3 regions of the Kitasatospora sp. NPDC127035 genome follow, and region 2 is predicted to be linked to each of the others. Evidence: riboswitches for the same ligand, from Rfam matches in the RefSeq annotation. Region 2 holds a riboswitch; each other region holds the start of a gene.
What was found. A riboswitch is a leader RNA that binds a small molecule or an ion and turns the genes downstream of it on or off. The one in region 2 is predicted to bind cyclic di-AMP.

Region 1 (9,237 bases), on a different contig from region 2:
CGGCCGCCGCGGACGTCGCCGGCTTCCAGCCCAGCCTGATCCAGCAGGCCAAGTACGAGGGCAAGCTCTACGGTGTCCCGCTGGTCACCGACACCCTCGGCCTGCTGTACAACAAGGAGCTCTTCGCCAAGGCCGGCATCACCGCCGCCCCCGCCACCTGGGACGAGCTGAAGACCGCCGCCGCCGCGGTCAAGGAGAAGGCCGGCGTCGACGGCTTCTGGCTGAAGGCCGCCGACGGCTACTACGCGATGCCGTTCCTGTTCGGCGAGGGCACCGACACCGTCGACGCCAAGGGCAAGAAGATCACCGTCACCTCGCCCGAGGCGGCCAAGGGCATCGAGACCTACAAGACGCTGTTCACCTCGCCCGGCACCGCCAAGGCCGACGTCACCACCGACGCCTACGCGCACATGATGGACGCCTTCAACAGCGGCAAGGTCGCGGCGATCATCCAGGGCCCGTGGGAGATCACCAACATCTACAAGGGCACCGCCTTCGCCGACAGGACCAACCTCGGCATCGCCCCCGTCCCCGGCGGCTCCGCGGGCAAGGCCGGCGCCCCCACCGGCGGCCACAACATCTCCGTCTACGCCGGCGCCGACAAGGCCCACAAGGACGCCGCCGAGAAGTTCGCGGCCTTCATGACCTCGGCCGAGAGCCAGGCGTTCGTCGCGCAGAAGAACTCCACCCTGCCGACCCGCACCGACGCCTTCACCCCCGAGGTCAAGGCCGACCCCGGCATCGCCGGCTTCCAGGCGGTCCTCTCCAGCGCCAAGCCGCGTCCCGAACTGCCCGAGTACAGCTCGCTGTTCGCCTCGCTGGGCACCAACCTCGGCAAGATCGTCCAGGGCACCTCGACCCAGGACGGCCTGAACACCGTCGCCACCGACTACGCCAAGCTCCTCCCGGGCTTCGCCAAGTAGTCCTCCCCGTAGCCGTCCGGCCCGCCGCCACCCCTCCCGCGCGGGCCGGACGGCCGGACCCGTAGCAGCAGTCGCCGAAGCGAGGCGGCGGACCTCCCCGAGAAGGTGTCGAACAATGTCAGTCGCCGTGCAGGGCGCCACCGGCAAGGGCAGCCGGGAGCGCGATCCGCGACCGGGCCTGATGGAGCGCCTGAAGCGCTCGTACGCCAAGCACTGGTACGCCTACGCGATGATCGCGCCGGTCGTGCTGGTGCTCGGCGTGCTGGTGCTCTACCCGCTCGCCGAGGGACTCTGGCTCACCCTCACCGACGCCAACAGTCTCAACGTCGCCCGCAAGATCGGTGCCAACGAGATCCCGGCCTCCTACACGTTCGTCGGCCTCGACAACTACGCCGACATCCTCTGGGGCCCCGGCTCGTACGACCGCTTCTGGTCGCACTTCGTCTGGACCATCGCCTGGACGGCGCTCTGCGTCGGCCTCCACTACACCATCGGCCTCGGCCTCGCCCTGCTGCTCAACCAGAAGCTGCGCGGCCGGGCCGTCTACCGGATGCTGCTCATCCTTCCCTGGGCCGTGCCGACCTTCGTCACCGTGTTCTCCTGGCGCCTGATGCTCGCCGACGGCGGAGCCGTCAACGGCGTGCTGTCCGCCCTGCACCTGCCCGAACCCGGCTGGCTGGACGACCCGACCGCCCAGAAGGCCGCGGCCGTCCTGGTCAACACCTGGGTCGGCGTGCCGTTCATGATGATCTCGCTGCTCGGCGGCCTCCAGTCGATCCCGGCCGAGCTGTACGAGGCGGCCGAGATGGACGGCGCCACCGCCTGGCAGCGGTTCCGGCACGTCACCCTGCCGGGACTGCGCACCGTCTCCTCCACCGTGGTGCTGCTCGGCGTGATCTGGACGTTCAACCAGTTCGCCGTCATCTTCCTGCTGTTCGGCAACGGCGCGCCCGACGCCCAGCTGCTGGTCACCTGGGCGTACCGGCTCGGCTTCGGCCAGCAGCCCCGGGACTACGCGCAGTCCGCCGCCTACGGCGTCATCCTGCTCTCGATCCTGATCGTCTTCACCGCCTTCTACCGCCGCTGGCTCGCCCGCAACGAGCAGGCGAACGGCTGACCCGGCCCACCCAGCGACCACGAAGGCAGGCATCCCGATGAGCAGCACCACCACCGACCGCCCCACCCCCCTCGCCGCGCGCCCCGCGGCCCCGGCCGCCCGGCCGGCCAGGGTCCGCCGGCGCGGCGAACCCTCCCCGCTCGGCAAGGCCCTCGCGCACGGCACGCTGATCCTGGCCAGCCTGGTCGCACTGTTCCCGGTGGCGTGGATCCTCTACGTCTCGCTCGGCCCGGACAAGACCGACTACCTCCACCCCGGCGAGATCATGGACAAGCTGACGCTGTCCAACTACCGCACGGTGCTGTTCGACACCGACTTCGTCCACTGGTTCGGCAACGCCTTCCTGGTCTCCGGCGCCACCACCGTGGTGGGCGTGCTGATCGCCGCCTCCACCGGCTACGCCGTCTCCCGGATGCGCTTCCCCGGCCACCGGCCGCTGATGTGGTCGCTGCTGGTCACGCAGATGTTCCCGATCGCGGTGCTGATCGTGCCGATGTACACGATCCTCTCCCAGCTCGGTCTGCTGGACAGCTACCTGGGCCTGATCCTGGTCTACTCCACCACCACCGTGCCGTACTGCGCCTGGCTGCTGAAGGGCTACTTCGACACGATCCCGGTGGAGATCGACGAGGCCGGCCGCGTCGACGGGCTCAGCCCGTTCGGCACCTTCTGGCGGCTGGTGCTGCCGCTCGCCCGCCCGGGCCTGGCGGTGGCCGCGTTCTACTCCTTCCTGACCGCCTGGGCCGAGGTCGCCTTCGCCTCCACCTTCATGCTCAGCTCCGACAAGTACACGCTGGCCGTCGGCCTGCAGACCTTCGTCAGCGAGCACGACGCCCAGTGGAACCTGATGGCCGCCACCGCGGTGCTGATCGCGATCCCGTCGTCGGTCCTCTTCTACCTGGTGCAGCGCCACCTGGTGACCGGTCTGACCGCCGGCGCCTCCAAGTCCTGAGCGCGCCCGGACCGCCGCTCCCCGCGCCCGACCGATCCTCCGATCCCCGCTCCTCTGATCCCCGAGGGATACCGTCCATGACCCAGAACCTGGCCGACACCTCCCGGCCCGCCGCCGACGCCACCGCTCACGAGGCCGGTGCCGGCGCGGACAGAGGCTGGTGGCGGGACGCGGTCATCTACCAGGTGTACCCGCGCAGCTTCGCCGACTCCAACGGAGACGGCATGGGCGACCTGCCCGGAATCCGCAGCCGCCTGCCCTACCTGCGCGACCTCGGCGTGGACGCCGTCTGGCTCTCGCCGTTCTACGCCTCCCCGCAGGCCGACGCCGGCTACGACGTCGCCGACTACCGCGCGGTGGACCCGATGTTCGGCACCCTGATGGACGCCGACGCGCTGATCCGCGACGCGCACCGGCTGGGCCTGCGGATCATCGTCGACCTCGTCCCCAACCACTCCTCCGACCAGCACGAGTGGTTCAAGCGCGCGCTGCGCGAGGGTCCCGCCTCCCCGCTGCGCGACCGCTACCACTTCCGCCCCGGCAAGGGCGCGAACGGCGAACTGCCGCCCAACGACTGGGAGTCCATCTTCGGCGGCCCGGCCTGGACCCGGACCGAGAACCCGGACGGCACCCCCGGCGACTGGTACCTGCACCTGTTCGCCCCGGAGCAGCCCGACTTCAACTGGGAGAACCGGGCCGTCGCCGACGAGTTCCGCTCCATCCTCCGGTTCTGGCTGGACATGGGCGTCGACGGCTTCCGCATCGACGTCGCCCACGGCCTGGTGAAGGCCCCCGGCCTGCCCGACCTCGGCGGCTCCGACCAGCTCAGGCTGCTCGGCAACGACGTCATGCCGTTCTTCGACCAGGACGGCGTGCACGAGATCTACCGCAGCTGGCGGAAGATCCTCGACGAGTACCCGGGGCAGCGGATCGGCGTCGCCGAGGCGTGGACCCCGACCGTCGAGCGCACCGCCAACTACGTCCGCCCCGACGAACTGCACCAGGCCTTCAACTTCCAGTACCTGGGCACCTCCTGGGACGCCGCCGAGCTGCGCGCGGTGATCGACCTCTCGCTCGACTCGATGCGCCCGGTCGACGCCCCCACCACCTGGGTGCTCTCCAACCACGACGTCACCCGGCACGCCACCCGGTTCGCCAACCCGCCCGGCCTCGGCACCCAGATCCGCACCGCCGGCGACCGCGCGCTCGGCCTGCGCCGGGCCCGCGCCGCCACCCTGCTGATGCTCGCGCTCCCCGGCTCCGCCTACGTCTACCAGGGCGAGGAGCTCGGCCTGCCGGACGTCACCGACCTGCCCGACGAGGTCCGTCAGGACCCGTCGTTCTTCCGCAAGGCCGGCCAGGACGGCTACCGCGACGGCTGCCGCGTCCCGATCCCGTGGTCCGGCACCGAGGCCCCGTACGGCTTCGGCCCGACCGCCGGCGGCCCCAGCTGGCTGCCGCAGCCCGCCGAGTGGGCCGGGCTCAGCGTCGAGGCGCAGACCGGCGACCCGACCTCCACCCTGGAGCTGTACCGCTCCGCACTGGCCGTCCGCCGGGCCCGGGCCGAGCTCGGCGCCGGCACGGGGGTCGAGTGGCTGGAGAGCCCGGAGGGCACCCTGGCGTTCCGCCGCGGCGCGTTCGTCTGCACGGTGAACACGACCGCCGGCCCGGTCCGGATACCGGTGCCCGGCCGGCTCCTGCTGAGCTCCGCCGGCGCCGACCCGCTGATCGACGGCGGCGGGACGGTGCTCGCACCGGACAGCACCGACTGGTGGGCGGTCTGACGTGGTTGCAATAGGCTCTGGGACCGTGACTACGGCGCGACTCTCAGACATCGCGGCGCAGGCGGGGGTCAGCGAGGCCACCGTCTCCCGCGTGCTCAACGGCAAGGCGAACGTCTCGGCCGCCACCAGGCAGACCGTGCTGGCGGCACTCGACGTGCTCGGGTACGAGCGGCCCACCCGGCTGCGCCAGCGCAGCGCGGGCCTGATCGGGCTGATCACCCCGGAGCTGAGCAACCCGATCTTCCCCGCGCTGGCCCAGGTGATCGAGCAGGTGCTGAGCCGGCACGGCTACACGCCGGTGCTCTGCACCCAGACGCCGGGCGGCTCCACCGAGGACGAACTGGTGGAGATGCTGGTCGACCGGGGCGTGGCGGGCATCGTCTTCGTCTCCGGCCTGCACGCGGACACCACCGCCGACCACGACCGGTACGCCCGGCTGGCCGGCCGCGGGGTGCCGTTCGTGCTGATCAACGGGTACAGCGAGAAGATCGACGCGCCGTTCATCTCGCCGGACGACCGGGCCGCGATGTGGATGGCCGTCCAGCACCTGGCCGAACTCGGCCACGAGCGGATCGGGCTGGCCGTCGGGCAGCGCCGGTACGTGCCCGTGCTGCGGAAGATCGAGGGGTTCACCGCCGCCCTGTGCGAGGTGCTCGGGCGCACCCGGGAGGAGGCCGAGGGCCTCGTCCACCACACCCTGTTCAGCGTGGAGGGCGGCCACGCGGCGGCCGGCGCGCTGCTCGACAAGGGCTGCACGGCGATCGTCTGCGGCAGCGACATGATGGCGCTCGGCGCGATACGGGCCGTCCGGCAGCGGGGCCTGACGGTGCCGCAGGACGTCTCGGTGGTCGGGTTCGACGATTCGCCGCTGATAGCGTTCACCGAGCCGCCGCTGACCACCATCCGCCAGCCGGTGGAGGCGATGGCCACCGCCGCGGTGGACGCCCTGCTGGAGGAGGTCGGCGGAAACGCCGCCCAGCGCGGGGAGTTCATGTTCCAGCCCGAGCTGGTGATGCGCGGCTCGACCGGCGCAGGCGCGCGCTGACGGATCGGACGAACGGCCGGGGTCCGGGAGCAGGCCGCTCCCGGACCCCGGCCGTTCGTCGTGCGGATCAGCCCTCCTGGACGGCCGGGCGGTCCGGGGTGACCCGGTGGCCGTCGGCGGCGTCGCCGGTCCGGGTCTCGGTGCGCCGCCCCCGGTCCAGGTAGTCGCGGAGGATCAGTTCGACGGCGTCCTGCGGGCTCTTCGTGCCGGACAGCATCATCGCGTCGATCGCGAGGTTGGCGTCGAGCGTGACGGTGACCTGGGCCATGGTGACTCCTCCTCGGGGACAGAGCAGCAGCATGCCTGGTGCGGCCGGATTTGACCATGACCTTCCGGGGCGGGGCGTGCGGGGTTCCGGGGGCGGTCCGGCGCGGGACGCACCGGGGCCCCCGGGGAGGGAGCGACCTGGCTCCTCCCCGGGGGCCCCGGGCTTTCGCGGGTCAGACCCGGCCGTGGGTCAGACCCGGCCGGCGAAGTCCGGGGCCCAGTTGGCCAGGGTCTGGGTCCGCACGCCCGACCTCGGGTTGGCGGCCTCGACGTACTTGCCGTCACCGATGTAGAGCGCGACGTGGTGGACGCCGGAGTCCTTGCCGTTGTTGGACCAGAACAGCAGGTCGCCCGGCTTGAGGGCGTCGAGCGAGACGTGCGTGGACGCGGCGGCCTGGTCGGCGGCGACGCGCGGGACGGTGATGCCCGCGGCGCGCAGCGCGGCCTGGGTGAGGCCGGAGCAGTCCCAGCCGCCGTTGCCGGTGCCGCCGTAGACGTAGGCCTGGCCGACCTTCGACTGGGCGAAGGAGACGGCCGCGGCCATGCTGCCGGTGGCGGCCTGGGCCGGGGCCGGGGTCTCGGCCTGGGCGGCGGGCTTGGCGGCCGGCTTGGTGGCCGGGGCGGGGGTCTGGGCGGCCGGCTCGGTGGTGGCGGTGCCGGTCCCCGTGTCCTTGGCCCGGTTGAACCAGTCGAAGCCCTTGCCGGACTCCTCCGAGGCCTGGTTGCCCTTGGCCCGGTCGCCGAAGGTCAGGTGCTGGCCCGGGTAGATGCTGTGCGGGCCCTCGGTCAGGGTGGCGCGGTTGAGCTCGTAGAGCCGCTCCCAGCCGCCCTGGACGTCGTTCTTGTCGGCGATGGAGGAGAGCCAGTCGCCGACGGCCACGGTGTAGTCGGCGGACTGCTTCCGGTCGCCCTGCTGGCCGGTCTGCTGGCGCCACTGGCGCCCGTCCTGGCCGCCGTCGCCCTGGCGGGCGGCGTCGGTGGCGGCGGGAGCCTGCGCCTGCGGCTGGGCGGCCTTGGGCGCGGCGGGCTGCGTGGCCTTCGGCTGGGCGGCGGGCTTGGCGGCCGGGGCCGGGGTCTGGACGGCCGGCTTGGCGGCGGCCGTGGAGGTGTCGACGGCGGCCGGGGTGCCGCCCTTGGTCAGGCCGGCCTTGACCGAGCAGACCGGCCAGGCACCGGGGCCCTGCACGGCGAGCACCTTCTCGGCGATCGCTATCTGCTGGTCCTTGGTGGCGAGGTCGGCGCGCGCGGCGAACGAGGTGCCGCCGAACTCGGCCCAGGTGGAGCTGGTGAACTGGAGTCCGCCGTAGAAGCCGTTGCCGGTGTTGATGCTCCAGTTGCCGGTGCTCTCGCACTGGGCGACCTTGTCCCAGGTGGCGACGGAGGCGGCCGAGGCGGTGCCGGTGGTGAGGCAGGGGATGGTGAGGCCGATGCCCGCGACGCCGAGGGTGGCGATGGCGCGACGGGTGCGGCTGGACAGGCGGGTGCCGTTGGTGGGCAGCATGAAGACGCGGTCCTCTCCCACGCCTGCGAGGTGAGCTGTCGGATTCGGGCTGGAGTTGCCCGGCCGCGCTGTGGACGCGGCTTCACCCCTAGCCCTGGTCGGTCCGGGGACCGGCCTGGGCGAACTACCTGTGGTTCCCCCGCTCCTGCCGTGGTGCTTCGTACTTCCAGCGCACCCGACGGCAGGACTCGGCGTTGCAGGGGAGCTGGGTCCGTGTGGCCACGAACGGGGAGCACGTTAAGCAGAGCCGCCTTCAAACCGCAAACATGTGTGAGGCACGTCACTGTTTGCGAAATCCGTGGTGGGTGGCTGTCCTTCATGATCAGAAATGACCGATTTCATGCAACGCCCGTCGCGGTCAACGCAACTGCCTATGCTTCAGAGCGTCGGTAGGACGCCGGCGCCGCCGCAGCCGCCCGTGGGGAGGGCTACGCACCGATGGCCATGGACGAGGACCCGGACCCCGCCCGGCCGACCGGCCGGGCGCGCGGAGCGCACCGCAGGGCAAAGCATCGCAGAGCGGACATCCCGCCCGAACCGCACCTAACTCCCTTAAGTCGCCGCACTTTACTGCGCTGGCTCGCCGTCGGCACCGCCTTCGCGGCGGTCAGCGGCGAGGAGGTGCTGCGGCGCTCGCTGAGCGGCCCGACCGAACCGGTCGCCGCCGTCGCCGGATCGTCCACGGCCGTCGGCGCGGACCGGACGGGAGCCGGAGGCCACGGTGGGGCGTCCCCCGAGGCCGCTCCGGTCGGCGCCGCGCCCGAACAGCCGGCCCCCGCGCCCACCGTCGACCAGAGCGGCCGCCGCTGGTCCGACCCGGCCGGCTGGGGCGGTGCCGTGCCCGGCCCGAGAAGCACCGTGCGGATCACCGACCGGGTGCTGCTCGACACCGACGCCGCCGTCGGCACGCTGCTGGTGGAGCCGACCGGCGCCCTCACCTTCGCCGCCGACCGCACCCTCACCCTCGCCGCCACCGGGAACGTCGAGATCCGCGGCGCCCTCGCCCTCGCCCCCGACGGCACCCACACCCACACCCTGCGCTTCCCCGCCGTCGACGAGAGGCGCTTCCAGGGGGACGGCATGAAGGTCGTCGACACCGACGTGGGCCTCTGGGTCACCGGCGCCGGCTACCTGCGGCTCGACGGCGCCGCCAAGACCGCGTGGGTCCGCGCCGACCGCGAGTTGAAGGCCGGCGGCACCGAGCTGGCCCTGTCCGCCCCGCCCGCCGGCTGGCTCCCCGGCGACGAACTGGCCGTCACCCCGACCGGCCCGCCCGACCAGGAGGGCTTCGCCGCCCACTACGACCTCGTCACCGTGCGGTCCGTCAGCGGAGCCACCGTCACCCTGGAGTCGCCGCTGAAGCACGCCCACCCCCTGGTCGCCGCCGGAGGGGGCGTCACCGTCGGCGCCGAGGTGCTCAACCTGACCCGCACCGTCCGGGTCGAGGGCACCGCCGAGGGCCGCGCCCACGTCCACCTCACCAGCTCCCGGCGCGCCGACGTCCGGCACGCCGCGCTGCGCTGGGTCGGCCCGCGCGCCGACACCAAGGAGACCTGGAGAGGACAGGACGGCACCGCCCCGGTCACCGCGGCCGTCCTCGGCCGGTACGGGCTCCACTTCCACCAGCTCGGCGACGCCACCCGCGGGA
Region 2 (9,237 bases):
CGAGTGGCTCGGGCCGGGCCGGCCGGCCTGAGCGACCGGAGCGGCCTGAGCGACCGGAGGGCCCGCCCGGCCGACGCGGGCGGTCGGTGCGGGCGGGCCCCAGGCGGCGCCACGCCTCACATGTGGGTGCCGCCGTCGATCCGGATCTCCGTCCCGGTGACGAACGCGCCGTCCTCCGAGGCGAGCATGGCGATCACGCCCGCGACCGTCTCCGGTCCGGCGAAGCCCTGGCCGAGGGCGGGGGAGAGCTTGGCCAGCAGGCCGAGGTCGGCGTCCGCGGGCAGCCCCGGGTCGTGGGTCATGCCGCTGTCGATGCTGCCGGGTGCGACGCAGACCGCACGCAGGCCCTGCTTGGCGTATTCGGCGGCGATCGCGTGCGTGAAGGACTGGATGCCGCCCTTGGTCGCCGCGTAGGCGGCCATGTAGGGGTGGGCGAAGGTCGCGGAGGTGGAGCTGAAGTTCACCACCACGCCCCGGCCGCCCGCGAGCAGGGCGGGCAGGGCCTCGCGGGTCATCAGGAAGGTGCCGGTCAGGTTGACCGCGACCAGCTTGTTCCAGAACTCCAGGCTGGTCTCGTGGGTGTGCGAGGAGCGCAGGATGCCGGCGGCGTTCACCAGGACGTCGAGCCCGCCGAGTCCTGCCACCGCCTCGGCGACGCCCGTCCGGACGGCGGTCTCGTCCGACACGTCCAGGACCACGGTGGTGAGGCGGTCGGCGGTGCCGTCGGCGGTCGCCCGCTCCAGGGTGGCCCCGAGGCCGGTCCCGTTGACGTCGGCGGCGACGACCCGCCCGCCCTCGGCCAGGATCCGGTGCACGGTGGCCTGTCCGATGCCCGAGCCGCCGCCGGTGACCAGGACGTTCCGTCCGTTGAAGCGCTCCATGGTGGTACTCCGTTCCGTTCGTGGTCTCGCGACCTCACTGGCACCGTACGCCCATGTGGCACGTCGTGCCAAAAAGGCGTGACGCGTCACCTGTGCTCCTCGCGTCACATCGACCGGCCACGCCCTGCCGTCTTCCCGTGCCAGGGCGGCGCAACGTGTCACCGGGCCCGCCGTCCGCGTAGCCTGACCCCGTGACCGGACGCCCCACCCTCAACCAGCGCCGCCGCGAGAGCACCCGGCTGGAGATCGCCCGCGCCGCCGCGGCGCTCTTCGCCGCCCGCGGGGCCGAGGCGACCACCGCGGAGGAGATCGCCCAGGCCTCGGGCATCTCGCTGCGCACCTTCTACCGCTACTTCTCGGAGAAGGAGGACGCCGTCGCCCCGCTGCTCGCGGCGGGCGGCGAGCGCTGGGTGCGGCTCTTCGCCGAGGGTTCGGCCGGCCTGCCGGTGCGCGAGGCCCTGGAACGTTCGGCGGCCGAGTCGCTGACGCCGCCCGACGACGACGCCGTCGAGGCCATGCAGTGGACCCGCGACCTGCTCCGCGACCCCCGCCTCGCCTCGGTGTGGCAGCGGGTGCACGCCGACTCCGAGCAGCGGTTGCACCTGGCGATCGCCGCCCGCTGTCCGCAGGGCACCGACGTGCTGGAGATCCGGCTCGCCGCCGCGGCGGCCACCACCGCCATCCGGGTCGCCCTGGAGCAGTGGGCCGTCTCCGGGGCCGCGGCCACCGGCCCCGGATCGCCCCGGGAGCTCGGCGCCCGCTGCATGCACGAGCTCACCGCGGGCCTCGGTCTCTGGGCCCGCGTCAGCTGACGCGGGCCCAGGCGGAACAACCGGCCCGGACTTCCCGGCGCCGTCCGAGCGTGGTCCCGGCGCCGTGCGGGAGGCCCTCGCCCCACCGCGCCCTCGCCCTTCCCGTGGTCCGGAGCGTGCTTCGCCGGGCCCTCCCGCGCGAGGCCGGCCCGTACGCGCGGCGGGCGTCTCCTCCCGGAGACCGAGGCGATGACCGCTGGTCGGCGGGTCCGGGGCACCGCTTCGGACCGCTAGGGTGGGTGGTCGCGCCCCGGCGACGGCCCCCGTTGTGAACGGGGAACCGGGGCGGCCCTCCCGGGTGTCCTTCCCCCGGGGGCGGGGGAGTACGAGGCGTGGGAGCAAACAAGACATGGGTCTGACGAGCCACAAGGTGCTGGCACTGACCGTCCTGATCGCCGTCGCGGCGATGGCCGGGACGGTCTGGCTGTGGCCGAGACTGTCGAAGCGGACCTGGCAGGCGGTGCTCGGCCGGATCGGCGCGCTGTGCGCGACGCAGCTCACCGTGCTCGCCGCGCTCGGCCTGGTCGCCAACAACTACTTCGCCTTCTACAGCAGTTGGGACGACCTGCTGGGCACCGGCGACAGCGGTCCGGTGGTCATCCACAACAAGGCGGACGCCTCCGGCCGGCTGCGCGTCGAGACCATCGGGCACGCCGAGGTCAAGGGCGGCGGGGCACTGGGCCGTGACCCCGAGCAGTCCGGCGAGATCCGTGAGATCCGCATCGACGGTGCCACCACCCGGCTCTCCACCGAGGGCTACGTCTACCTGCCGCCGCAGTACTTCCAGCCGGAGTACGAGCAGAAGCAGTTCCCGGCGCTGGTCGTCAGCACCGGCTTCCCCGGCATCGCCAAGAACCTCGTGACCCGGCTGAACTACCCGGGCGCGGCGCTCAAGCTGCTCCAGGAGGGCCGGATGCAGCCGACCGTCCTGGTGCTGGTGCGTCCCTCGCCGGCCCTGCCGCAGGACACCGAGTGCGAGGACGTCCCGGGCGGCCCGCAGTCCGAGACGTACTTCACCAAGGACGTGCCCTCGGCGATCCAGGCGACCTACCGGGTCTCCGGCGATCCGCGGGCGTGGGCGTTCATGGGGAACTCGACGGGCGGCTACTGCGCGCTCAAGCTCGCCATGCGCCACCCGGAGGTCTACCCGACCGCCGTCTCGCTCTCCGGCTACTACCGGGCCGCCGAGGACCCGACCACCGGTGACCTCTTCAAGGGCAGCGAGCAGCGCCGCAACGAGGCCGACCTGATGTGGCGCCTCAAGAACCTGCCGCAGCCCGAGGTGGCCGTGCTGCTGGCCGGCACCAAGGAGGGCGACGGCGACTACCGTCGCGAGACCGAGGCGTTCGTGGCCGCGACGCGCAGCCCGATGAAGGTCTCCTACAGCATGCTGGAGACGGGCGGCCACAACTTCGAGACCTGGAGCAGGCTGCTCCCGTCCTCGCTGGAGTGGATCTCGCAGCACCTGGTGGTTCCCGGCCGGACGGTCTGACCACCGGGCCCGATCGGCAGGCGGCCAGGACGGCCGGCACGTCCCCGGTGGCCCGGGGCCGACAGGCGGCCGTCAGGCCACGGACTGCAGCGTGCCGGTGTGCAGCTCGCCGACCCGGCCGCCCTCGCCCTCGTACGTCCAGAACGCGCGGACCGTCATCCGGCCCAGGTCCATGACGTGACTGACGGTGATGCCGCTCTGTTCGGTCCAGCTGACGAAGTACAGCTGCGGACCGACCTCGGCGACGTGCAGGGCGACGTCCTCCCACTGGCCGGCCGACTCACCGAGGCCCTCCCAGCGCAGCCGCTTGCCGTCGGCCGAGTAGGCGTTGCGGAAGGCTGCGCCGTTGTCGACCTGGAACAGGAAGGTGCGGCCGGCGAAGCCGGGCAGGGGGGCGGTCATGGTGGGGCTGGTCCTCGTCTCTCATGCGGTTCCCGGTGCGGTCCGGACGGTTCCGGCGCGGTTGGATCCCCAACCTATCCGACCGCCCCGTCTTTCGCGGCGTACTCGGGCACGGGGCCGGGGCCGACGGGCCGGGCCCCGCACCGGACGTCCTCCTGCCGCGCCCTCCTGCCGGCCGCCTCCCGCTCCGCCCCGCCACCGGTCGGGGAACCTGCCCTCCCGGGCGGTCCTTCCGGGCGGCCCTCCTCGACCGGGCCGCGGTGCTCCTCGGGAGCGCGGCGCCGGTGCCGCCCCGGACCGGAGGGTCCCGGCCGGGGCCTGATCCGTAGCTTCCTCCCAACTGATCAACTCCGCAGGCGCGTTGATCATCCGCGGACGCCGGGTCTGTGACCTGCGCGACAACCGTCCGTGCGAGGTTGTCCGGTCCCCGGCGGCCTGCCTAGCCTGCAGGGGCGTCCGCTGTCGCGGACTCCCGCCGTCGGGACGCCGAGTCCTGTCCACCCGCCGGTCGGCACCCGAGCACCACAGCGGACGGGAGCGGGGGACCCAAGGTCAGTGCCCGGTCCGTGCGCCTCCGCGCCCGGACCGCGGCTAGGGGTGAAGCCGCTCCCCGGGCGGCCGGGCAACCTCAGCCCGAACCCGACAGCTCACCTCGCAGGCGTCGTAGAGGACCCAGCCATGCCCCCTGCCCCGCACCGGCCTGCCCGGCGCCACGCGCCCCGCCACGCCCGCCCCACCCACCGGCGCCGCACCGCCGCCCTCGCCGCCACCGGAGTGCTCGCCGTCACCGGCGCCGGCCTGCTCGGCGTCCCGGCCCTCACCGGAGCCCAGGCCGTCACCGCGCCCACCGTCACCCAGGACGCCCTCACCCCGGCGACCATGGTCGCCGGCAAGGCCTCGACCGCCTCGCTGGCCGTCCACTCCTCGGCCTGCTTCACCGCCAAGACCGTCGGCGTCGGCATCCGCGACGCGGCCGGCCGCAACCTCGACTTCCCCGGCAACGTCAGCAACGCGCAGATCTGCCCGAGCGGCCTGTCGATCACCACCGGTGCGCGCACCCTGGCGGCCGGCACCTACACCCAGTTCGGTTTCTGGCAGGACCTCGGTGGTGCCTGGCACAACCTGCCCTCCCGGCAGCTGGTGGTCTCCGCCACCGCCACGCCGAGCCCGACCCCCACCCCGTCGCCGACGACGCCCCCCACCACGCCCCCCACCACGAGCCCGACGACGCCCCCCGCCACCGGTGCCCCCGTCGCGGGCAAGAAGCTCACCTGGTCCGACGAGTTCAGCGGCCCGATCGCCTACGGCTCCCGCTGGACCGGCGACCGCAGCAGCGCCTACCGCTACGGCAACCACAACCCCGACGACAACAAGCTCGACTGGCTGAACAAGAACAACGTCACCGTCGGCGGCGGCGCCGCCACGTTCACCGCCAGGCCGGGCGCCAACAAGCTGGAGAACGGCAAGCAGTCCTGGGACACCGGGCTGCTCACCACCGAGTACTCCGGTGAGGGCTTCCAGGTGAAGACCGGCGACTACGCCGAGACCCGGGTCAAGCTCCCGGCCGGCACCGGCGCCTGGCCGGCGCTGTGGACCTGGAAGAACGGCAACGGGGAGATCGACACCTTCGAGTACCACCCCGACAACCCGAACCTGCTGGAGCTGACCAACCACGTCAAGCCGGGTCACCTGTACTACACGGACGCCAAGGCGATAGCCAAGGACGGCTGGGTGACCATCGGCACCCACTACGGCGCCACCTCCGTCGACTGGTACGTCAACGGGGTCAAGGTCTTCTCGGACGGCAAGGGCGTCGGCACCACCTGGTCCGCGTACCTGATCCTCAACCTGTCCCTGAGCGCGGGGCAGTACCACCCCGCGCCCCAGGGCACCGCGCCGATCACCTTCGCCGCGGACTACGTCCGGGTCTACCGCTAGGACCGGCCCCGAGACCGTCCGCTCCCGGAGGAGCGGGCGGTCTCAGGCGGTCTGCACGACCTCGATCGCGAACGGCTGCCGGTTGTTGGCCTCGTTGTGGTCGTCGTCGCCGCGCACCGCGACGTAGCCGCCCTCCAGGTTGCCGAGGGGGACGGTCGTGGCGAGCCTGACCGGGATCAGGGCGGTCGCGCTGCGGTACACCCCCAGCCCGGCCGGGAAGGTGCAGCGCACCCGGTGGCCGTTCTGGAACTCGTAGCAGTTCTCCGGGAAGAACGGCCCCTCGGCCGTCACCCCCTCCGGCAGGGTGACGACGACGGTGAACGCGGAGGCCGTCCGCTCCGGGCCGGTGTTGCTGATGAAGGCGTGCACCGTGGTGGTGCCGCCGGGCGCGGCGGCGTCCGGGTCCAGCCGGACCACCGCCAGGTCCGAGTCGGAGACGGCGGGCGTCGCGGGCGCCGCGGGTGCCGTCGCCGCGCTCTCCTTGCCCGGGTCGGTGCCCGCCGTCGCGTCGGCGTCGGGACACGCCCACGCCGGTCCGGCGGCCAGCGCCACCAGCGCGGACCCCACCGTCAGCGACCTTCCGAGGAAACCCCGTACGGACCCTCTGCGCGACATCGCCGCTCACCCTGCCTCTGCGTTCGTGCGCCCCGCGCCGTCGCGGGCACGTCCCGATCCACAGTGACCGACCCGTCCGCCGCGGCCGGGCCAACCCGCCCTCGGGTCGCCCGGGCGGGCGAACCCGGGCAGGGGAGGGCGGCGGCTCCGACGTCCCGCACGGTCGGCCTCCGGCACTGCCTCCGACAGCGCCTTGGCCGGGCCTCCGGCGGGGCGGTGTCAGGGGGCCAGGACCTGTCCCAGCCGGGCCGCGATCTCGTGCATCACCGGCACCAGCGAGGCGGATCCGGCCTGCTCCTCCAGCGCCCGGACCCGGGCCTCCGGTCCGGAGACCGAGAGCGCCGTCGGCGTGGGCGCGCCGGGGACGGCGAGCGCGATGCAGCGCACCCCGATCTCCTGCTCCTGGTCGTCCACCACGTAACCGCGCTCGCGCGCCTCGGCGAGCTGGCGGATCAGCTCCTGCGGGTCGGTCACGGTGTGCGGGGTGTGGGCGGCCAGCGGGTTGGGGCCCAGGACGGCGCGCGCCTCCTCCTCGGGCAGCTGTGCCAGCAGCGCCTTGCCGACCCCGGTGCAGTGCGGCTGCACCCGGCGGCCGACCTCGGTGAACATCCGCATCGAGCGCCGCGACTGCACCTGCCCGACGTACACCACCTCGCCGCCCTCCAGCACGGCCAGGTTGGCCGTCTCGCCGGTGGCCTCCATCAGCTCGGCCAGGTAGGGACGGGCCCAGCTGCCGAGCAGCCGCCCGGCGGTCTCGCCGAGCCGGATGAGCCGCGGGCCGAGGGTGTAGCGGCGCGCCGTGTCCTGGCGGACATAGCCCTGCTGTACGAGGGTACGAACCAGGCGGTGGATGGTGGGCATGGGCAGACCGGAGGAGGCGGAGAGTTCGCTGAGCGTCGCCACGCCGCCGGAGTCGGCCAGTGCCTCCAGCAGGTGGAAGGCGCGCTCGACGGACTGCACGCCGCCGGTGGCGCGCTCCGGGGCCGGGGCCGGGGCCCGGTCGGAGGCTCTGTCGGACGGGCTGTCGGAGGTCGGGGCCACCGGCGTTTCCTTCGCTGTCGGGGGAGGGGTACAGTCTCGGCGATCTCCTCAACAAACCGTTGAAATTCTGTATCGCGGAAACTAGTCTCCACCTTACAGAATCAAGTCCTCCGCTTGCCGGGGTTCGGATCACCTGCCGATCAACCGTCTCAAGGATCAACTGTCTTAGGAGTGTCCTGCTCATGGCTACAGATCAGGGACCCGGCGCCTCTCCCGCCGCTCCGGTCGTCACTGTCGCCGGTCCGCGCGTCCACCGGGCCGAGGAGGTGCTCACTCCGGAGGCGGTCGCCTTCGTCGTCGGCCTGCACCGCGCGTTCGAGGACCGCCGTCGCGAGCTGCTCGCCCGCCGCCGCACGCGCCGTGCCGAGATCGCCCGCACCGGCACCCTGGACTTCCTCCCGGAGACGGCCGCCGTCCGCGCCGGCGACTGGAAGGTCGCCGAGGCGCCCCGGGCGCTCCAGGACCGGCGGGTCGAGATCACCGGCCCCACCGACCGCAAGATGGTGATCAACGCGCTCAACTCGGGCGCCCGGGTCTGGCTCGCCGACTTCGAGGACGCCACCTCCCCGACCTGGGAGAACGTCGTCGGCGGTCAGCTCAACCTGATCGACGCCTTCGAGGGCCGGATCGACTTCACCTCCCCGGCCGGCAGGGCCTACACGCTCAGGCCCGCCGCCGAGCTGGCCACCGTCGTGGTCCGCCCGCGCGGCTGGCACCTGGACGAGACCCACCTCCTGGTCGACGGCGAACCGGTGGCCGGCGCCTTCCTCGACTTCGGCCTCTACTTCTTCCACAACGCCGCCCGGCTGCTCGCCCGTGGCGGCGGGGACCCGAACTCCGGTCCGTACTTCTACCTCCCGAAGACCGAGAGCCACCTGGAGGCGCGGCTCTGGAACGACGTCTTCACCCACGCGCAGGCCGAACTCGGCATCCCGCACGGCACCGTCCGGGCCACCGTCCTGATCGAGACCGTCACCGCCGCGTTCGAGATGGACGAGATCCTCTACGAGCTGCGCGAGCACGCCGCCGGGCTCAACGCGGGCCGCTGGGACTACCTGTTCTCCATCGTCAAGAACTTCCGCGACGCCGGCGAGCACTTCATCCTGCCGGACCGCAACAGCGTCACCATGGCCTCGCCGTTCATGGCCGCCTACACCCGGCTGCTCGTCCGGACCTGCCACCGGCGCGGTGCCCACGCGATCGGCGGCATGGCCGCGTTCATCCCCAGCCGCAGGGACCCCGCGGTCAACGAGGCCGCCCTGGTGAAGGTCACCGCCGACAAGGAGCGCGAGGCGGGCAACGGCTTCGACGGCTCCTGGGTCGCCCACCCGGACCTCGTCCCGGTCGCCCGCTCCTGCTTCGACGCCGTCCTCGGCGACCGCCCGCACCAGAAGGAGAACCCCGGGCCGGCCGGACCGGTCACCGCCGCCGACCTGCTGGACGTCGCGGGCGCCGGCGGCAGCTGCACCCGTGCGGGTCTGCACAACGCGGTCCAGGTCGGGGTCCGCTACATCGAGGCCTGGCTGCGCGGCGTGGGCGCGGTCGCCATCTTCCACATGATGGAGGACGCCGCCACCGCCGAGATCTCCCGCTCGCAGATCTGGCAGTGGATCCACAACGACGTCGTCCTCGCCGACACCGGGGAGAAGGCCACCGCCGACCTCGTGCGCCTCCTGGTGGCCGAGGAACTGGCCGGGCTCCGGGCCGAACTCGGTGCCGAGGCCTACGCCGCCGGACGCTGGCGCGAGGCCGCCCAGCTCTTCGAACAGGTCGCCCTGGCCGAGGAGTTCGAGGAGTTCCTGACCCTCCCCGCGCTTCCCCTGCTGGGCTGAAACCCCAGGCTACCCGGCGCAACGCCTGCCGCCCTCTGCCGTGTTGGAGCAGGGGGCGGCTCCTTTTCGGCCGTCCCGTACGGTGCGGTGGACGTGGTCGCCGGCCCGTCGGCACTCGGCCGCCCCCCGCCCGACCCCGCCCCCGCCCGACCCCGCCCCCGGCCCCGGTGCGGGCTCGCCCGGAGACGGGCACGCCGCCGCCCCGGACCCTCGCCGTGGGTCCG
Region 3 (9,237 bases), on a different contig from region 2:
GATGCAGGGCGATCCGGCGCTGGCCGACCTGACGAGCGTGCTGGAGGCGATCGAGCGTCCGCGTTCCGGCTTCGAGCAGTACCACGCGCTGCTGGCGGCCCGCGGGCTGCTCTCCCGGCTGCCGGACGGCGAGGCCCGGCGGCTGCACGAGGCGGTGGCGGGCCGGCTGATGGCCCCGGACGGGATCCCCTACGGCTCCGACCGGAGCTGGCTGGCGGAGAAGATACTGTCCCGCCTGGACACGCCGGTCTTCCTCCCGCAGCAGGCCGGACCGGTGGGGGCCAGGGCCACGGCAGCGGGAGCGCAGCCGGCCGCGGCGCAGCAGACCGGCACACCGTAGGCCGGGTGCCGGGTGCCGGGCGCCAGGTGCCGGGACCTGGCCCCAGGACCGGACGGGCCGGGGAGGACGCCGCTACCCCGAGCGGCCCCGGGGCGGGCGGCCGACTCTCCGGAGCACCAGGACGCGCCGGCGCCGGCCGCCGCCGACCGGGGGGACGATGCGGACCTCGCTGGCGATCCGGAGCTCGCCGAGGGCGAACCGGACGGTGTCGAGACGGGCGCTGCGCCGCCCCTCGCCGTCGTACAGCGGGTGGACGTGGACCTCGCCGCCGGGGGCGGTGACCCGGACCAGTTCGGCCAGCGCGGCCAGCTGCCGGTCCGCCCCGAACAGCTCCGGGTAGGCGAAGAGCAGGAAGCCGCTGAGGGTGAGCGCGAAGGTGCCGTCCGCGAAGGGCAGCCGGGGCAGCGCGGCCGCCACGTACTGCTCGGGGTGGGCGGCGCGGTCGGCGGCGAACAGTCGGCGGGCGCGGTCCCAGCTGCGCAGGTAGCGGTCGGGCGGGCAGTGCCGGGGCGCCGGGTAGAGCTCGGGGCGGGCGGCCATCGTGGCGGCCATCACGGACCGCGCGGCCAGCGCCAGGGCGGCGATCTCGGCGGTCGGCCGGGCGTACACGGGGTCGGTGGCGATGGCCCGGCAGCCGAGCGCGCGGGCCTCGGCGACCAGTCCGGCGGCGCCGCCGGGGCAGTCCAGCAGGGGCCCGGGAAGGGCGGCGAGCCGGGCCCGGGTGAGGCCGAAGAGTCCGCAGTACTCGTCCAGCGGACGGGAGGTCACCAGGGTTCCGGACGCCGCGTGCGGGGCCGCGGACGCTGTGGCGAAGGGGCCGGCGGGCCGGGCGGCGGCGGTGCGGATCGCGGTTCGGGAGGCCATCGTGGCCATCCGAACACGGGCCGGCCCCGCCCGCATCCGGAGTGGTCCGGGGCGGGCGGGGCCGGAAGGTCACCGAGAGTGGCCGGGGGTCAGGAGGAGCGGGAAGCGCGGGCGGAGCGGCGGTCGGGCGAGGCGGGCGGTCAGCGGCCGAGCAGGCCCCGGGCGGCGAGCCGGTTGACGTTGGTCAGGCCGCGCACCAGCTGCGGGGTGACGAAGACGAAGAGCAGGCCGATCAGGCAGACGCCGGCGATCTGCGGCGTCGACTCGACGTAGAAGACGTGCTCGACACCGTCGCTGTCGTAGAAGTCGAACAGCTTGTAGCCGGGCCAGTCGGTGTAGGTCGGGAAGACCCAGTGGTAGACGGGGTAGAGCGCGAGCGACCAGCCCACGGTCAGGAAGACCGTCGACATCACGAGGCTGAGGATCGCCCACGGGAACATCACCACCTGGTAGAGCACGGCCTTCCAGCCGGCCGCGTCGGCGAGGCGGGCGGTGACCCCGCCCCAGACGCCGGGCCGGGTGGCCACGACCGGCTCCGGGCCGGGCACGTCCAGGGCGAGCATGGTGCGCACCCGGGACCGCTCCAGCCGGCCGAAACCGCGGGCGGCCGTGGTCAGGGCGGCCAGCACCGGCAGGCCGAGGACGGTGACGAAGGTGCCGAGGCCCAGGCAGAACAGCGTGACGGCGAGGGTGAAGCCGGCCGTCACCACCGGCAGGCCGGTCAGCGTGTAGCCGAGCTCTCGGTAGAAGTAGGAGGTGAACGGGGCCCGCCAGGCGTACGGCGGCTCCTCGGTACGACGGACGACGCCGTCGTGGCGGTCGTACGCGTCGTACGCGTCGTACTCGCTGCGCTGCATGCTGTGGGTGCTCATGGCGGGGTCTCGGTCCCTCGGGTCGGTCTTCGTGCGGCGTGTCCTGCTGACTCCTCAAGCCTGCCGAAACGCCGTCGCGGCGGACATCCGGCTCCCCGGCGAACCGGAGGTGGGGTTATCCCCCCTCCCCCCGGCGTCCCCCCGTCACCGCCCCGCAGGACCGGGCCACTCCTCGGCGAGCAGGGCGTACCGGTAGGAGTCGTGCCGGCGGCCGCGCAGGCGGACGTCGTGCCGGATCCGGCCCTCCGGCCGGAACCCGGCCCTGGCCAGGACCCGGACCGACGCCGCGTTGTCGACGTCCACCCGGGCCTCCAGCCGGTGCACGCCGAGCGCACCGAAGGCCAGGCCGCAGAGCAGCTCGGTGATCTCGCCCGCGTAGCCGCGGCCCCAGACGTCGCGGCGCAGCGCGTAGCCCAGCGACGCGGACCGGCGGTCACCGAGCCCTAGCGCGGCGTTGCCGATCGGGACGGCGTCGGCCGGGTCCTCGGCATCCGCGAGCCGGGTGACGGCGAGCCGGTAGACCGTCCGTTCCTCCTGCTGGGCCTCCTCCAGGTACTGCTCGATCTGGTCGGCGCAGTCCTCCCGGTCGCGCGCCTCGAACGGGAGGTACCGGGTGGCCTCCGGGTCACCGAAGACCGCGTACAGCGCCTCGACGTCCTCGGGGGTGTGGTGGAACTCGCGGATGGCCAGCCGGGGGCCGGTGAGTCGGACGGGCACCATGCCTGCCGACCCTACCCCCGACCAGCGGTTACGGTTCGTGGTTATGGAAGACGAAGACCTGCGGCTCGCCCCGCGCACCAAGGCCGCCGAACTGCTCGCCTGGGCGGAGACGGAGGGCCGCGCGCCGGTGCCGGAAGGCCCGCTCCGGGCAGTGCTGGCGCTGCTGGAACTGGGCGGGGGCAGGATGCACGACGGCTGGCCCGAACTGACCTCGGGCGCGGTCGAGCACCTGCTGTACGAACGCCTGCACCTGTACGTCCAGCCCGCGCCGGGGGAGGACCCGCTGGCGTACGGCGCGGCGGTGCGGCTGCTGATCGACCACCAGCGGGCGGCGCGGCGGCTGAACGCCAAGCGGCAGGAGCGGCTGCACGCGGAGGCCGAGTGGCAGGGCGAGCTGGCGACCGGGCTGCTGCGCCGGGCCGACCTGGTGACCTGGCCGCGGCTGTACACCCTGCTGCTGCGTGCCGACGGGGTGGACACCGCCGACGGGGACGCGGTCCGGTCCTGGCTGGAGGCCTTCGGAGGGCTGGCCGAGGAGGAGCGGCTGGCGGCGTTCGCGGCGCTGGAGGAGGACGGCACACTGGACCCGGTGGACGACGGGGGCTGGGGCGGCGGGACCAGGGAGCTGGCGGTCGGGATGGCGTCGGACGGTGCGCGGCGGCTGCTGGAGCAGGGGCTGATGCAGCGCAGTTACCGGAACCTGGCGGAGCTGACCGCGTTGGGCCGGCCGATGCCGTCCGAGCTGGCCGGGGACTTCGGGGCGTTCGAGGAGGCGGCGGTCGGGGCGGCGCTGGAGCTCTCCGGCGAGTGGACGGTGCCGGGGCTGCCGTGGCTGCTGGTGGACGAGTTCCCGGAGCTGGCGGCGGAGCCCGGGCAGGCGGAGATCGACGCCTACCTGGCGGCGCTCCCGGAGGAGACGCCGGACGACCCGTCGGACCTCCGGTGGGACCACCCGTCGGACGACCCGTCGGGCGACCGGTGGGACGACCCGTCGGGCGAGCCGCACGGGGAAGAGTCCGGGGAGCGGCCCGGGGCGTGACGGACGCGCGGGAGCCCCGGCGCGGTCCTCGAAGGACCGCGCCGGGGCTCCTCGGCGTCGAACGGGTCGCAGCGCCTCGCGGGCTGCCGGGCTCGGCTCAGCGCGGCTCGGCAGGGGTCGCAGGGATCAGGGGTTGATGCCGCGCTGCTCGAACCAGCTCTCCGGGTCGACCGGGGCGCCGCCGCCGGGCCGGACCTCCAGGTGCAGGTGCGGGCCGGTGACGTTGCCGGTGGCACCGACCTTGCCGATCTGCTGGCCGGGGACGACCTTGCCCGAGCCCTTGATGATCGAGGAGAGGTGGCAGTACCAGATCTCGGTGCCGTCGGGCAGGGTCTCGACGATCCGGTAGCCGTAGGACCCGGCCCAGCCGGCCGAGGTGATGGTGCCCTGGCCGACCGCGTAGACGGCGGTGCCCGTGTCGGCGGCGAAGTCCAGGCCGGTGTGCAGGTGGGCCCAGTAGCGGGCGCTCTGGCCGTAGTGGGCGGAGAGGCTGTAGTCGCGCACCGGCAGGTTGATGGCGGCGAGCTTGGCCTTCTCGGCCTCCTCGGCGGCGCGCTTGGCCTGCGCCTGCTGGGCGACCTGGGCGGCGCGCTTGGCCTCGGCCTCCTGGGCGGCCTGCACCCGGGCGGTCTCGTCGGCGGCGGTGCGCTGGCTGTCGGCCTGCTGCTGGATCCTGGCGGCGAGGGCGAGCCCGGGGTCGGCCGAGAGGGCGACCGGGGTCTCGTCCGGCACCTCGACGGCGGGCGCGGCGGCCGGCGTCGCGGAGGCGAAGCCGGTGGCGCCCAGGGTGGCCGCGACGGCGGTGACGCCGAGCAGCGGAGCGGTGCCGCGGGTCTGACGGGGCATCCGGTGCCGGTTGATCTCGGCGGTCTGCGGAGCGGTCTCGTCCGCCGGGCCGCCGAACAGGCCCGGGTGGGCCGCAGGGCGGGGGTGGTCGAGCAGCTGGGTACCGGCGGAGAAGCCGGACGGGTGTGCCGGGGTGTGCGTCGACGCCACGGAGGCGCGCTCCTTTCCTTCCTTCGCGCCTACCGGGTTAGCTGACGGGTTCGGAGCAGGAAGGTCTCCTACGGCTGGGCCTGGGCCCGGCCGATTCACCCCAAGGAACATGGTTCCCCGGCTCCCTGGCCTGCCCGAAGGCCGGCCGGCGGGATTAGGCGACGGCGCACGGTGCCGTCTGGTTACGGCGTTAGGGACCGCGCTGCGTTATCAAACGTTAATCCGAGAGGCCCCCGATTCCAAGCCATCTGTTGAGGAGGACGGGATACGGGCCGGACACGCGCGGTCCGATGGGCGTTTTGGGACGATTGACGACAACTGACACTACCGAACGTGATAGGACGTCAACGAACGGCCCCCCATCTGAGTACCTCTACTCATGTGCGACCGGAGTCCGCGCGGCCATCCTGGCGCCATGAGCACACCGATGCAGTCACGCACCACGGCCGCGTACTACGTCCAGGCCGTCCTGTCCTTCTTCCTGTCCGCCGTCGCCCTCGCGATCGGCATCGCCTACCTCCCGGTCGGGGCCTGGACCCGGGCCTTCCTCGGCCTCGGCCTGCTCTACACCATCACCTCCGCGTTCACGCTGGCCAAGGTGGTCCGGGACCGGCAGGAGTCCACCGAGCTGGTCACCCGGGTCGACCAGGCCCGGCTGGACAAGCTGCTGGCCGAGCACGACCCGTTCAAGGTGGAGGGGGTCTGAGGCGGAGGGCGCCCCGGCGCCTCCGCCGGGAGCGGTCACCGGGCCGGCCGCCGGACCGGTCGTCACGCCCGGCCGCCGCGCCCGCCCCCCTCGGAAGCGGGTCATAGCTTGACGGCTAAGGCTATTAGCCTTAGCTTTATGGCTATCGGCGCAGTCGCCGACGACCCGAACCCGCGCGGCGAGCCCGCCCGCGGCGGACCGAGGAGGCCCACCATGACCGGCACCGCCCCCGTCACCCGCTACCTCGACCTCCCCGGCGGCCGACTCGCCTTCGACGACTCCGGCCACGGCGACGGCGTCCCCGTCGTTCTGCTCCCCGGCATGCTCGACAGCCGGGCCACCTACCGGCACCTGCGCCCGCTGCTGACCGCCGCCGGCCGCCGGGTGATCACCATGGACCTGCGGGGCTTCGGCGAGTCCTCGATCACCTGGGACGACTACTCGCCCTCCGCGATCGCCCGCGACGTCCTCGCCCTGCTCGACCACCTCGGCATCGAGCGGGCCGCCCTGGCGGGCAGCTCGTACACCGGCGCCACCGTGGTCCGGGCCGCCGGGGACGCGCCGGAGCGGGTCGCCGGGATCGTCCTGCTGGACGCCTTCGTCGAGAACCCGCCGCCGAACGCCCTGCAGCGCGCGGTGGTCGGCGCGATGGGCGCCCTCCTCGTCCACTCGCCGGCCTTCTGGGGCCTGTACCAGCGGAGGTTCGCCTACCCGACCGCCAAGCCGGCCGACCACGACGCCTACGTCGACGGGCTGGTCGCCGCGATGCGCACCCCCGGCCGGAAGACCGCCACCCGCGGCTACGTCCGCGGGGACTCCGCGCCCACCGGCTGGACCTCAGCCGTGCGGTGCCCGGCCCTGGTCGTGATGGGCTCCAAGGACCCCGACTTCTCGAAGCCGGAACTGGTCGCCGACCGGCAGGCCGCCGCGCTCGACGCGCGGAAGGTGATGATCGAGGGCGCCGGGCACTACCCGATGGCCGACCACCCGCAGGCCACCGCCGACGCCCTGCTGCCCTTCCTCGCCGCCCTGGCCTGAGCCGCCCACGGGGCCCGGCTCCCCCCGGGCCCGAAACCGCGCAGCCCGGCCCTGAGCGGCTCCGCGCGGCCCTGAGCGGCCGTACGCGCCCCTCGCAGCCCCAGCCACCACCGAAGCACCCTGGAGAACCGCCGTGCCCCGAGTCGGTCTGACCCCCGAGCAGGTCGTCGACCACGCCCTCGCCCTCGTCGACGAGCAGGGCCCCGAAGCCCTCACCCTGGCCGCCGTCGCCGGGCGCGCCGGCGTCGCCACCCCCTCGCTGTACAAGCACGTCAGCGGCGGCCTCGCCGAGCTGCGCCGGCTGGTCGCGGTCCGGGTGACCGGAGAACTGGCCGACCGGCTGGCCGAGGCCGCCGTCGGACGCGGCGGGGACGACGCCGTCGCCGCCGTCCTGCGCGCCTACCACGCGTACGCCACCGAGCACCCGCACCGGTACGGCGCCCTGCCGCAGGCGCCGCAGCCGGACGAGGACCTCGCTGCGGCGGCGGCCCGGCTGGTCGGAGTGATCGTCGCGGTGCTGCGCGCGTACGGGCTGGAGGGCTCCGAGGCGATCCACGCGGCCCGGACCTTCCGCTCGCTGGCCCACGGCTTCGCGGCGCTCTCGATCGGCGGCGGCTTCCGGCTCGCCGAGGACCTGGAGGACACCCAGGACCGGATGATCACCGTGCTGACGGCCGGACTGCACGGCTGGCCCCGGCCCTGAGGGCCCCCCGGGCCCGCGGGCGTCCCGGCGCCCGGGCCCCGGCCCACGAGCCCCGCGCCCGGCGCCGTGCGGGAGGGACGACCTGCGGCGGCGAGAAGGGGCGGGGGCCGCGGTCCGCGGACGGAGAACGACGAAGGGCCCGGAGCGGGGGACGCTCCGGGCCCTTCGGTGCTGTGGGGCTAACAGGACTTGAACCTGTGGCCTCTTCCTTATCAGGGAAGCGCTCTAACCGTCTGAGCTATAGCCCCGTGCTGCACGGAGAAGGGTACCGGACCGGAAGGGGGTGCCACGCCACCGGCCGCCCCGCGGGCGGTTCCGAACGGACAAACGGGATCAATCGACCATCAGGGGTTAGATTGGCCCGGCCGGCGGACGGCCGTCCGGAAGGGCCGTCCACCGGCGACGCAGGGCGGGCACCACCGACGGCCGGACCCCGACTCCGGTACGCCGTCCGGGCTACCGCTCGCCAGCACTGGAAATAGGGTATTAAGAATTGACTGGCTCATAAGGAACCGGAAAGGCCGGAAATCCCGTGGACCCGCGCAGCAGCCCCACCGCGCGCAGTGCCATGCGCTGTGTGCGCTTATTGCTCGGCTGCACCAGCGCCGCCGAACTGCTCGGAACCGTCCTCGCCGAGGGGCCGGCCTGGATCACCGGCGAGGGTTCCGCGCTCTACCTGCTGGACTCCACCGGAATGCTCCGGCTCACCGCCTCCCACGGCCTCCCCGACTGGGCCCACGAGCGCTACGGCGTCGTCGATCCGGCCGGTGACCTCCCCGCCGCGACGGCGCTCCGGCTGCGCCGGCCGTACCTCCTCAGCCCCGAGCGCACCAGCGTCGACTACCCCAATCGGAACGCCGGGATGGGCACCGGAATGGTCGCCGTCATCGCCCTGCCGATGGTCGTCGACGAACAACCGGTGGGCGTGCTCGCCCTCGCCCTCGCCCACCGGGGCACCGTCCCCCGACGCGACCTGGACGTGCTGGAGACCCTCGGCGACGCCTGCGCCCACCGGCTCGCCCACCTGCTCGACCACGCACACCCCGAACGCCGGGACCGGACCGACCGGGGCGCACCCGCCGCGCCGGGCGGGTCGGCCGCGCCGGGCGGGTCGGCCGGACGGCGCGGGCCGGGCGGTGTGCGCCCCGGGCCGGATCCCGACGGCACCGGTCCGGCCTCCGCACCGGGCCACCCGATGCTCTCGCTCGCCCTCCGGGCCGCCGGACACGGCGCCTTCGAGCGCGACCTGGTCACCGGCGAGACCTACTGGGACGCCCACGCCCACCGGCTGGTCGGCCGACCCGCACCGGACGGGAGCGGGCCGGCCCCCGCGCCGGACCTCGACCTGCTCGTCCACCCCGAGGACCTGCCCGACGTCCAGGCCGCGCTCGCCGAGGCGCTCGCCACCGGCGGTCCGTACCGGATCCGCTACCGGGTACCGCGCCGGGGCGGCAGCGGAGTGATCCGGATCGAGGAGACCGGGGAGGTGATGCTGGACGTGCACCGCCGGCCGGTCCGGATCGCCGGACTGCTCGCCGACCGCGACCACGGCCGCGCGCCCGAGGAGCGCCCGGCCGCCCCGGAGAGCGGCACCCCGGCCGTCGGAGCCCGCTCCGCCCTGCTGCTGGCCCTGACCCGGGCCCTCTCCCGGGCGGTCACCGTCCGGGACGTGACCACGACGGTCACCGATGTCGCCCGGCCGGCCTTCGGCGCCGCCGGCATCGTGCTCGACCTGGTCGACGAGGGCCGGCTGCTGCCCGTCTCGCACACCGTCTACGGCGGTGCGCGGCGTACCGAGCTGACCCGGCTGGCCGACCTCTCGGAGGGGGTGATGCAGCGCGCCCTGGCCCGCTCCGCACCCCTGTTCAGCGAGCCCGGCCGGACCGCGCGGGGCCCGGGCGGGCCCGGGCGGGGGGCGTCGGCGGAGGCGGGGAACGGGGACGGGCAGGGCGGGGACGG

Region 1: it holds a riboswitch for cyclic di-AMP, as region 2 does, so the genes downstream of both, ACFWIC_RS01145 (transglycosylase family protein) here and ACFWIC_RS19625 (hypothetical protein) in region 2, are expected to answer to the same signal.
Region 3: it holds a riboswitch for cyclic di-AMP, as region 2 does, so the genes downstream of both, ACFWIC_RS09530 (M23 family metallopeptidase) here and ACFWIC_RS19625 (hypothetical protein) in region 2, are expected to answer to the same signal.

The regions. Positions count from the first base shown of each region.
Region 1 covers NZ_JBHXDN010000002.1:16,292-25,528, reverse strand. Annotated here, with positions in the region: gene ACFWIC_RS01175 (extracellular solute-binding protein) at 1-923, shown strand, start outside; gene ACFWIC_RS01170 (sugar ABC transporter permease) at 1,039-2,040, shown strand; gene ACFWIC_RS01165 (carbohydrate ABC transporter permease) at 2,078-2,992, shown strand; gene ACFWIC_RS01160 (alpha-amylase family glycosyl hydrolase) at 3,070-4,776, shown strand; gene ACFWIC_RS01155 (LacI family DNA-binding transcriptional regulator) at 4,802-5,821, shown strand; gene ACFWIC_RS01150 (hypothetical protein) at 5,889-6,089, opposite strand; gene ACFWIC_RS01145 (transglycosylase family protein) at 6,279-7,610, opposite strand; cyclic di-AMP (ydaO/yuaA leader) riboswitch at 7,597-7,793, opposite strand; gene ACFWIC_RS01140 (hypothetical protein) at 8,028-9,237, shown strand, end outside.
Region 2 covers NZ_JBHXDN010000026.1:78,525-87,761, reverse strand. Annotated here, with positions in the region: gene ACFWIC_RS19650 (phosphotriesterase) at 1-31, shown strand, start outside; gene ACFWIC_RS19645 (SDR family NAD(P)-dependent oxidoreductase) at 117-881, opposite strand; gene ACFWIC_RS19640 (TetR family transcriptional regulator) at 1,073-1,693, shown strand; gene ACFWIC_RS19635 (alpha/beta hydrolase) at 2,043-3,185, shown strand; gene ACFWIC_RS19630 (MoaF N-terminal domain-containing protein) at 3,258-3,587, opposite strand; cyclic di-AMP (ydaO/yuaA leader) riboswitch at 4,108-4,256, shown strand; gene ACFWIC_RS19625 (hypothetical protein) at 4,266-5,525, shown strand; gene ACFWIC_RS19620 (hypothetical protein) at 5,568-6,092, opposite strand; gene ACFWIC_RS19615 (IclR family transcriptional regulator) at 6,360-7,181, opposite strand; gene aceB (malate synthase A) at 7,364-9,013, shown strand.
Region 3 covers NZ_JBHXDN010000010.1:166,218-175,454, reverse strand. Annotated here, with positions in the region: gene ACFWIC_RS09555 (hypothetical protein) at 1-340, shown strand, start outside; gene ACFWIC_RS09550 (class I SAM-dependent methyltransferase) at 413-1,204, opposite strand; gene ACFWIC_RS09545 (sensor domain-containing protein) at 1,345-2,076, opposite strand; gene ACFWIC_RS09540 (GNAT family N-acetyltransferase) at 2,221-2,796, opposite strand; gene ACFWIC_RS09535 (hypothetical protein) at 2,840-3,835, shown strand; gene ACFWIC_RS09530 (M23 family metallopeptidase) at 3,962-4,831, opposite strand; cyclic di-AMP (ydaO/yuaA leader) riboswitch at 4,844-5,002, opposite strand; gene ACFWIC_RS09525 (YiaA/YiaB family inner membrane protein) at 5,247-5,537, shown strand; gene ACFWIC_RS09520 (alpha/beta fold hydrolase) at 5,676-6,575, shown strand; gene ACFWIC_RS09515 (TetR-like C-terminal domain-containing protein) at 6,709-7,278, shown strand; tRNA gene ACFWIC_RS09510 (tRNA-Ile) at 7,453-7,526, opposite strand; gene ACFWIC_RS09505 (SpoIIE family protein phosphatase) at 7,811-9,237, shown strand, end outside.